2 regions of the Pseudoalteromonas sp. S558 genome follow, and region 2 is predicted to be linked to the other one. Evidence: riboswitches for the same ligand, from Rfam matches in the RefSeq annotation. Region 2 holds a riboswitch; the other holds the start of a gene.
The links. A riboswitch is a leader RNA that binds a small molecule or an ion and turns the genes downstream of it on or off. The one in region 2 is predicted to bind lysine.
Positions count from the first base shown of each region.

Region 1: another riboswitch for lysine. It lies ahead of lysC (lysine-sensitive aspartokinase 3); the one in region 2 lies ahead of dapA (4-hydroxy-tetrahydrodipicolinate synthase).

Region 1 is NZ_PNDU01000140.1:19,696-24,033, forward strand. It holds gene CWB66_RS11155 (4'-phosphopantetheinyl transferase family protein) at 1-286, shown strand, start outside; gene lysC (lysine-sensitive aspartokinase 3) at 346-1,749, opposite strand; lysine riboswitch at 1,825-1,997, opposite strand; gene nhaD (sodium:proton antiporter NhaD) at 2,099-3,346, opposite strand; gene CWB66_RS11170 (MksB family condensin complex protein) at 3,569-4,338, shown strand, end outside.
Region 2 is NZ_PNDU01000132.1:1,938-6,275, forward strand. It holds gene CWB66_RS10460 (PLP-dependent decarboxylase) at 1-587, opposite strand, end outside; gene CWB66_RS10465 (2,3,4,5-tetrahydropyridine-2,6-dicarboxylate N-succinyltransferase) at 587-1,327, opposite strand; gene dapA (4-hydroxy-tetrahydrodipicolinate synthase) at 1,343-2,227, opposite strand; lysine riboswitch at 2,357-2,557, opposite strand; gene CWB66_RS10475 (DNA-3-methyladenine glycosylase I) at 2,749-3,444, shown strand; gene CWB66_RS10480 (protein adenylyltransferase SelO) at 3,456-4,338, shown strand, end outside.

The DNA of each region.
Region 1 (4,338 bases), on a different contig from region 2:
TGAAATTACACTTATCACCAAGCCCACTAATACCCAAGCCCAAGCAGATACATTTTTCAGAATTTGGACATTAAAAGAGTCACTTGCTAAGGCCACCAGCCGCCCCATTGCAAAGCTACTTAGCCCTAATGTGTTTGACGAGTTAAATAGTGCAAAGCTGAGTGCTAGCAGCAATCGCGTTGCGGTAACTAATAGTAGTGAGAGCAATGTTTGTTTTGATGTAAGTGTGGTGCATAAAAAAAGCATCGACTGGCGATGCTTTTTATTAAGTGACTTTGTTAATTAATTTTGTTAAGTTTCTTTATTAACTGATGTTACTAGGTAATTTTCCTGAATAACCGTTACTTACGCAGCAAAATCATTTTCTAATAAACGGCTATGAATAGATTGCACTACGTTATCTGACTCAGTTTGCTCTACTAAAAAGCACAAGTTGTGTTTACTCGCACCGTGACAAATTAATCGAATATTAAAGTCTTTTAGTACACTCATTAAGTTCATTTCGTGTTGGCGTAATTGAATCTCAGAGCCAATAAGTGCCACCAATGTTAGGTTATTTTCTACCGACACATGGCAAAACTCTGCAAGCTTATCTAGGCATTCTTGATCAAGCTCTGGGCGCGAGGCGTTTTGCGCGTTATCAAGGGTTATAGCTACGCTGATTTCTGAGGTGGTAACCAAATCTACCGATATATTGTATTCGCTTAATAGCGTAAATACGCGGGCTAAAAAGCCGCTTGCTAGGAGCATTTCTGGGCTTTTAAGGGTAAGCAATATTTGATTTTTGCGTTGTGTTACTGCGCGTATACCTGGTTGTTGCGACTTTTCGCGCTCAATCCATGTACCACCACGTTCTGGCTCGCGGCTCGAACCAACAAATACGTTAATGTGACTACGGCTTGCGGGTAAAATAGTTGCGGGGTGCAATACTTTTGCACCAAAGGTCGCCATTTCAGCGGCTTCGTCAAAGCTTAAGCGTGCAATTGGTGTCGCTTTTGCGCACAAACGCGGATCGGTGCTAAAAATACCCACAACGTCAGTCCAAATATGCACGCTTTTAGCATTAATTGCTTCAGCCAATAATGCAGCGCTGTAATCAGAACCACCACGCCCAAGCGTTGTGGTTTGACCGTATTCGTCACTGCCAATAAAGCCCTGAGTCACAATTACTTGAGCGTCTAATAATGGAATTAAATATTCTTTAGCGGCTTGCGCTGTGGCTGCAACATTGGGCGTTGCTTTACCAAATTGGCTATCGGTTTTAAGCACCTTGCGCACATCAAAGCGATCTGCGTTTAAACCTTGTGAACGAAGCACCTGAGCAAACAAATACGACGACAAACGCTCACCAAAGCTAAGGAGCTCGTCGTGTTGTTGATCGGTTGTTAGTGACTCTTGAGCTAATGTTTGAAATGCTTTTAGGGTTTCGTTAAAGCCAACCGCTAAATCGGCATCTAGCGATAATTCATCTAAAATAGTTTGTTGAATAGCAAGCACGCTGTTTATGTGCTCTTGGCGCTCACTTGAGGTAATACTTGATTTACACAGTGCAACTAAGTGGTTAGTTACGCCGGCACTGGCGCTCACGGTAACAATACGTACGCTTTTATCTGCAACAATAATTTCGCTACAGCGACTCATCGCTTCAAAGTTTGCAACACTGGTTCCGCCAAATTTGGCAACGATGTAATCTGATTTTGCGCTTAACTCTGTTTGAGGCACTGTTTGTGGCGCTGATTGGGTAGTCATTTAGTCTCCTTTCGCGATATCCAAATCGCAATAAAACAAGAAGAACTTGGCAAAGGAATGCTTGAAGATAAGTCCACTGCCAGAAGCTCTCCACCTATATTGGTGACAGTTTTGAGGATTCAGCCCCATAAACCGAAAAACAATGACGACGTATCATTATTTTTCTCGGCGAGTACTTCCCTTCTTAATGATCATCGGCTCTCGTCGCCTACCATTAAGTACCTAAGTATCGCACCTCTTCTGAATGTTTTATTAACCAGTGGCTAATAAAACAAAACCCCACTAAGTAGCGGGGCTTTGAAAGTTATCGTTTAGACGTCTAGCTGTCAAGCATTTAATAATTTATGAGTTAAATAAAACTGCCCATATAATACGAGCCCGCATATCCAACCGTGTAACAAATTAATAAATGCAGTGATAAACGCAAGTAGCTCATAAAGGTAAGCGCTTTAACTTTGCTCATGGCAATAATGCCCGCAGCCGAGCCAATGATCAGCATTGAACCGCCCACGCCCGTTGCATAAGTAAACGACAACCAGTGTTGTTGGCTCATTACTATATCGGCTTTTAATAAAGCAGCAGTAAGCGGTACGTTATCGACCCCTGCTGATAATATGCCCATTAAGTAGTTTGCGTACTCGGGGGCCATTACCGTGTATAGATCGGTAAATTTACTTAGCATACCAATTTCTTTTAGTGCGCCAACAAGCAGCAGTACACCAACAAAAAATAACAATGTGTCGTATTCTATATCGCGAACAAAGTCGATTATGTCTTTGTTAATGTCTTTTTTGCGCATTAAAAATTGCGCTACTAAAAACATCACTGATAAGCCAAACAAAAAGGTAAGTAAAGGCGGTACGCTGTAAATTACACTCAGGGTAAGTGTGCTCACTACGGTAGATAAAAATATAACAGCAATGGTAATGTCGGTTTTTTCTATTCGGGTTTTACCCGCACCGGCAAACTCAACACGCCCTTTCATACCGATAGACAATAGCGCAGCTAGTAGCATAACACTTGCAAGTGCTGGCGCGATAAGTAGTAGTAAATGACCTATGGTTACTTTGCCATCTAAAAATATCATCAGTGTGGTTACGTCGCCTGTTATTAGCGATACCCCACCTGAGTTAACCCCAAACACGATAAGCGTGGCATATTTAATGAGTTTTTTAGGTTCAAGTTTTAACGACATTACAACGGCTAAAGAGATAAGCGTAGCCGTTACATTATCTGAAATCGACGAAAACAAAAACGCAAAGCCACCTACCAAAAACATTAACTTTCTCTCGCTAATGCTTTTTGGCATAACACGATGAACAATATTTTCTATAAACCCCTTTGAATTTAAATACGCGACAAAGGTCATTGCAGCCATTAAAAATAGCCATAATGAGGCAATTTCTAAAATATTTTCGTTAAGGAGGTGTTGAACTGAATCGGAGCTTTGTCCGTGAAGAGGGTAGATAAAAAGAAGAATCCAGCAAAGCGTACCAAAAAATAATGTAGTTTTAGCTTTGTTGACATGGATTATATCTTCTATAACGATGAGCAAAAATGCAATCGCTATCAGGGTTAGAATAGTCGAGGAAACCATGGTAGATAAACAACCTTTGATATAGTTTTAAAGAACACGCAAAACAGAACCTTTCGCATGTGTCTGTTTTCGGCGCGGATTTTAGCACTGCCGCCGTGCAAAAACTATTATTAAATGGTCTTAAAAACGAATACTATATACAGACAAGGTTAATTAAAAACACGTAATAATGAGTATAAACTCGATACTCAATAATAAAATACTAGGATGTAGTAACGCCTTATGATCCCAGCAAAAAAGCTACTTAATACCTTAACCGAACATTGGGGTGTATTAGAGCTGTTATTTAAACGTTTTAAAATGGCTGACTTTAGCCTAAAAGACGTACAAAACGCGATTAAGCAAAAGCAGCCTACATGGTCAAACGAGCGCATTTACAAAGAAACAAATCGTTTATTGAACCAAGATATTTTAATTCCACTGGCTAAATCTTCTCAACTTGAAATAAATCGCGCCATTGCCGATTTTGCTACTTTTTTACTGCAAGAAGAACATTTAGGCTTAGCGCAAGAAATTAGCGTATTAGTCGAAGACCTAGCTCGTTTAGGTAACCGCCTAGATAACGCTGGCGAAATAGAAGACTTTGACGATTTACGCCGCTACAGCCGTATTATGGATGATCGGGTGCGTAAAATAATGAAGCTCTATACGCACAACGAAAATGCAATTTTAAACATTGTTGAACAAGCTAAATCAAATAATGCAGTGCAATCGCTGCAAAAACGTTACAAAGCGGTAATAGAAGCCTTTGACGAATACATAGAGCCAATGCTTGAAATGGTTGATATTCGTGGTGAATTTCATGCGTGTTTTACCCTCATTGAAGAGCAAATAAGTAAGCAAATACTGCACATTGAGCGCTCAGGTAAAGCGTATAACGACAAACGAATGCTGGAGCAATTACGTACCCGTATACTCGAAATGCATTTAATGGGCCGAGAAAGCTTACGTAAAAGTGCCGATATGCTTATGCCGCTGCGTGAGGAGCTACG
Region 2 (4,338 bases):
TGTGTGCTAAGCATGTTGCCCCACTGAAAAATATGTAAGCCGTCAAATTTAAGTGCAGGGTAGTCGGCTACATTAAGTGCTTGCCACTCATCACAACCCAAACCAAATGGTGTGAGGCTGTCGCCGCCCAGTGGGTTTTTTTCACCTACAGGCCAACGTAATTGTACACGCAGTAATACTTGTAACTGTGTATTTTGCAATTGTGCTTGTTGGTTTAACCAACGTACTTGATTGAGGCTTTCTGCTACGAATATACGCACACCGCGCTCAATAAAGTGTTTAATTTGTTTAGGGCTTTTTGCTGGCCCTGTGTTGAGCACGCGCTGTGAGCTAATACCTTGTGCGAGTACTTGCTCAAGCTCACCTTTACTTGCTACGTCAAAATTAAAGCCAGCGCTGTCTAAGCTTTGAATTATTTTAGACAGTGGATTTGCTTTTACCGCGTACCACAGTTTTACATCGGTTTGCGCAACTAAACGTGCAAGATGCATGTTTAGTTGATCTAGGTCGTAAACAAAAAAAGGCGTATCAAGTTGTTGTGTAATTGTATTTACAGCGGCTTTGATAGGCGTGCTCAAAAAGCTCATTATCGTAAAACCTCTTCAAGTAATAACGATGCATCGCTTTGCTGGTCGCGGTATTTAACAATTAACGCACACGACATGCTTAAGCCTTGCTCGCGCGCCCATTCGTTTGACGCAGGGCGAGAGCCCGGTATTACAATAGCGTACTCTGGAATTGGCTCGCCTTTATTAAGCTGACGCTCGTTTACGCAGTCGTATACCGGAATAGTTGCCGATAAACGCACGCCTGGGGCAAGTACTGCGCCTTTTTTAATGACTACGCCTTCAACAAGAATACAGCCTGCACCAATAAAGGCATCGTCTTCAACAACGACTGGGCTTGCACCAATTGGCTCAAGTACACCACCAAGCTGTACTGCAGCACTTAAATGTACGTTTTTACCTACTTGTGCACACGAGCCCACTAGTGCGTGGCTATCTACCATTGTGCCTTCGTCGATGTATGCACCAATGTTTACATACGCTGGTGGCATAATAATGGTGCCTTTAGCCACGTAAGCGCCACGGCGAACACTCGAGCCACCCGGCACCATGCGCACGCCATCGTCAGTACTAAACTCTTGTGGAGCTAAGTTGTGTTTATCAACAAAGCCGCCTGCAAACTCAGTATTAGTGCCATTTTTAAAGGCTTCTAAAATGCCTTGCTTTACTTCTACATTAGCTTGCCATTGGCCGCTTTCGTTTTGTGATGCTGCGCGTACTGCGCCCGATTCTAAATTATTTAATAGTTCTAACCAGCTCATTATAAAAACCTGTATTTAATGCCAAGATAAAATAGTGTTGTTTGCAGTTGTGATGCAATCGGTTTGAGTTAACTCAAGATGTGTTAAAGGTGGACGAAGTTGCGGGCTGCTTAAGCGGCCCTGCAAATGCATCAATACCTTTACGGGAATAGGGTTTGCGACAGCAAATAGGCTATTAATGGCACTAGTCCATTGAGCAAATAAATTAGGATATTGACCACTTAAGCTGCGTTTAACAAACTCGTGAGTTTGTGCGGGCCATGCGTTTGCAGCTACCGACACTAAACCTTTTGCACCAGCTTGGGCAAAATAAGGCATTAGCGCATCGTCGCCACTAAATAAGGCTAAATTAGGCGCGGCTTGGCGATAAGCCTCAAACTGAGCAATATTGCCACTGGCTTCTTTTAACGCCCATAATTTTTTATGATTTTGTAAGTTAGTCACTGTTTGAACAGGAATACTGACACCACTGCGGCCCGGTACGTTATAAAGCATACACGGATGAGCACTTGCATCGAGTAGGCTTTCAAACCAATGAGTTTGACCTACAGCGCCGGGCTTTGCATAAAGCGGTGAGCCCAGTAAAAAGCTATGAATTGGGAGTGTATTACAGTAGTTAACCCACTCAATTTGTTGCTTTAAGTTACTACCGCCCACGGCAACCATAAGTGGTACACTTGGTTTTAGCTGGCATACGTGTTCAACAATGGCTTGTTGCTCGTTAAGCGTTAGTGCCAAACCTTCGCCCGTACTGCCAAGTAGTAAAATACCGTTATGTGCCGCTTCTTGATCGCTAACCAGTTTAGTTAACGTGTTGTAGTCAACATCGCCGTGTTGATCTAATGGCGTAACGAGCGCGGTCCATAATTTGTAGTCGTTTATATTGAAGTTATTGGTCATCTCTCACGAACTTATAAGTTATTCGAAGAGTTAAAAAGCTTTATGGAAGGAGCCGCATTAACCTCGTTCGAACTAATAATTCGAAGAGCGAATGGGCTTAAAATAATAGGGCGCATGGCCTTAATATTTAAGACCAGAAGCTCTCCACCAAACTAATAAGCTGCTTGTTATAAGCAGCTATTGGTGACAGTCGCTAGGGTTCAACCTAGTCGCCCGAAATAAACACCTCGCAAAAGTGATTACTTCTCGGCGTTAATTCCCCTCACGTATGCTCACTGGAGTTTGCGCTCCTAACATACGCTACCTGAATAACGCACCTCTTCTAGCCCTTTGCACCTGTTTGAAGAGTAAAACTTACAAACCTGTGCAATTTAAATAGGGTAATTGCAGCGATTAAAGCATTTTAGCCGTCTGGGTGTCAAGCGGCTAAATATAGATTAATTCATCGATAATGGGAGTGGTTACGTATTGGCTGCTTTTCTCGTACACTAGCAACATAAGTAGTGAGGTATTTAATTAGTATGGAAAAATTTAGCGATATTTATAAGCGAGCGGTAGAGCGAAAAGGCTCTGAAAAAATGCTTAAGTTATTACTTGCAAAACCGCTATCTAAAAAACAACTAAGCACGTTAAGTGACGACGATTGGCTGGAAGAATTTACTCGAAAAGTATTTCAAAGTGGCTTTTATTGGTCAGTCATTAATAATAAGTGGTCGGGATTTAGAGAGGTTTTTTGGGATTTTAGCGTCGATAAGGTATTAATGATGCCCCCCGATATGCTGGAACAAAAAGCAACGGATGAGCGTATTGTTCGTAACTATAAAAAAGTAAAAACAATTACTGAAAATGCTTACATGATCCACGAAATAGCACAAGAACATGGCAGTTTTAGCCAGTTTGTCGCTAATTGTCCAGCAGACGATATTATTGGTTTATGGGCGTATTTAAAAAAGCATGGCGCGCGTTTAGGCGGAAATACAGGGCCTTATGCGCTACGAGCTCTTGGTAAAGATACTTTTTTACTATCACGCGATGTAGAGAATTATTTGCGTGCCCATAAAATTATAGACGGCGGCTTACAAACTAAAAAGTCACTGAGTGCAGCCCAAGCCTTTTTTAATGAAATGCAAAAGCAAAGTGGCTTAAGTATGCAAGAGTTAAGCTTAATTGTGGCCTATGGTGTAGGCGATAACCGTGTTGGTATAAGCCAGCAATAATAGGAATTACCATGAAATTAGTGCCAAGATATACGCAAATAGCCGAAAACTTTGCGATAGAAGATTTCCCTGCAAGTGTCGCCTCTCCTCAGTTATTGCTGTGGAATGAGAGCTTAGCAAAAGAGTTTAATATTAACGTTACTGCTGATTTGCGTGCCAGCACTTTTAGCGGTAACGAAAAACAGGCTATTCCTGCAGTAGCACTTGGTTACTCTGGGCACCAATTTGGACATTTTTCACCACGTTTAGGCGATGGGCGAGCGCATTTACTGGGCGCTATTAATGATGATAAAAATCAGCTGTGGGATATTCAATTAAAAGGCTCTGGTGCTACTCCTTACTCAAGAGGGGGTGATGGGCGTTGTGCACTTGGTCCTGCTATTCGTGAATACGTAATGAGCGAGGCAATGCATGCACTAGGCATTAAAACCACACGCTGCTTAGCGGTTGTTGGTAGTGGCGAAACGGTTTATCGTAATCCGCCACAAGCAGGCGCCATAGTTACTCGTTTAGCGACGAGCCATATTCGTGTTGGCTCGTTTCAATATTTAGCGACGCAAGGCGATGTTGAAGGACTTAAAAATTTAGCTGATTTAGCTATAGAGCGACATTACCCAGAAATAACTGGTACAGGATCGCAGCGCTATTTAGCATTTTTAGGCGCTGTGATTAAAAACCAAGTTAAGCTAGTTGTGAGCTGGATGCGTGTTGGCTTTATACATGGGGTTATGAATACCGATAATACGTTAGTGAGTGGAGAAACCATTGATTACGGCCCGTGTGCCATGATGAATAGCTTTGATTTTGATACTGTATTTAGCTCTATCGACAAACAAGGTCGCTATGCATTTGGTAATCAGCCAAATATGGCTAACTGGAATTGCGCCCGCTTAG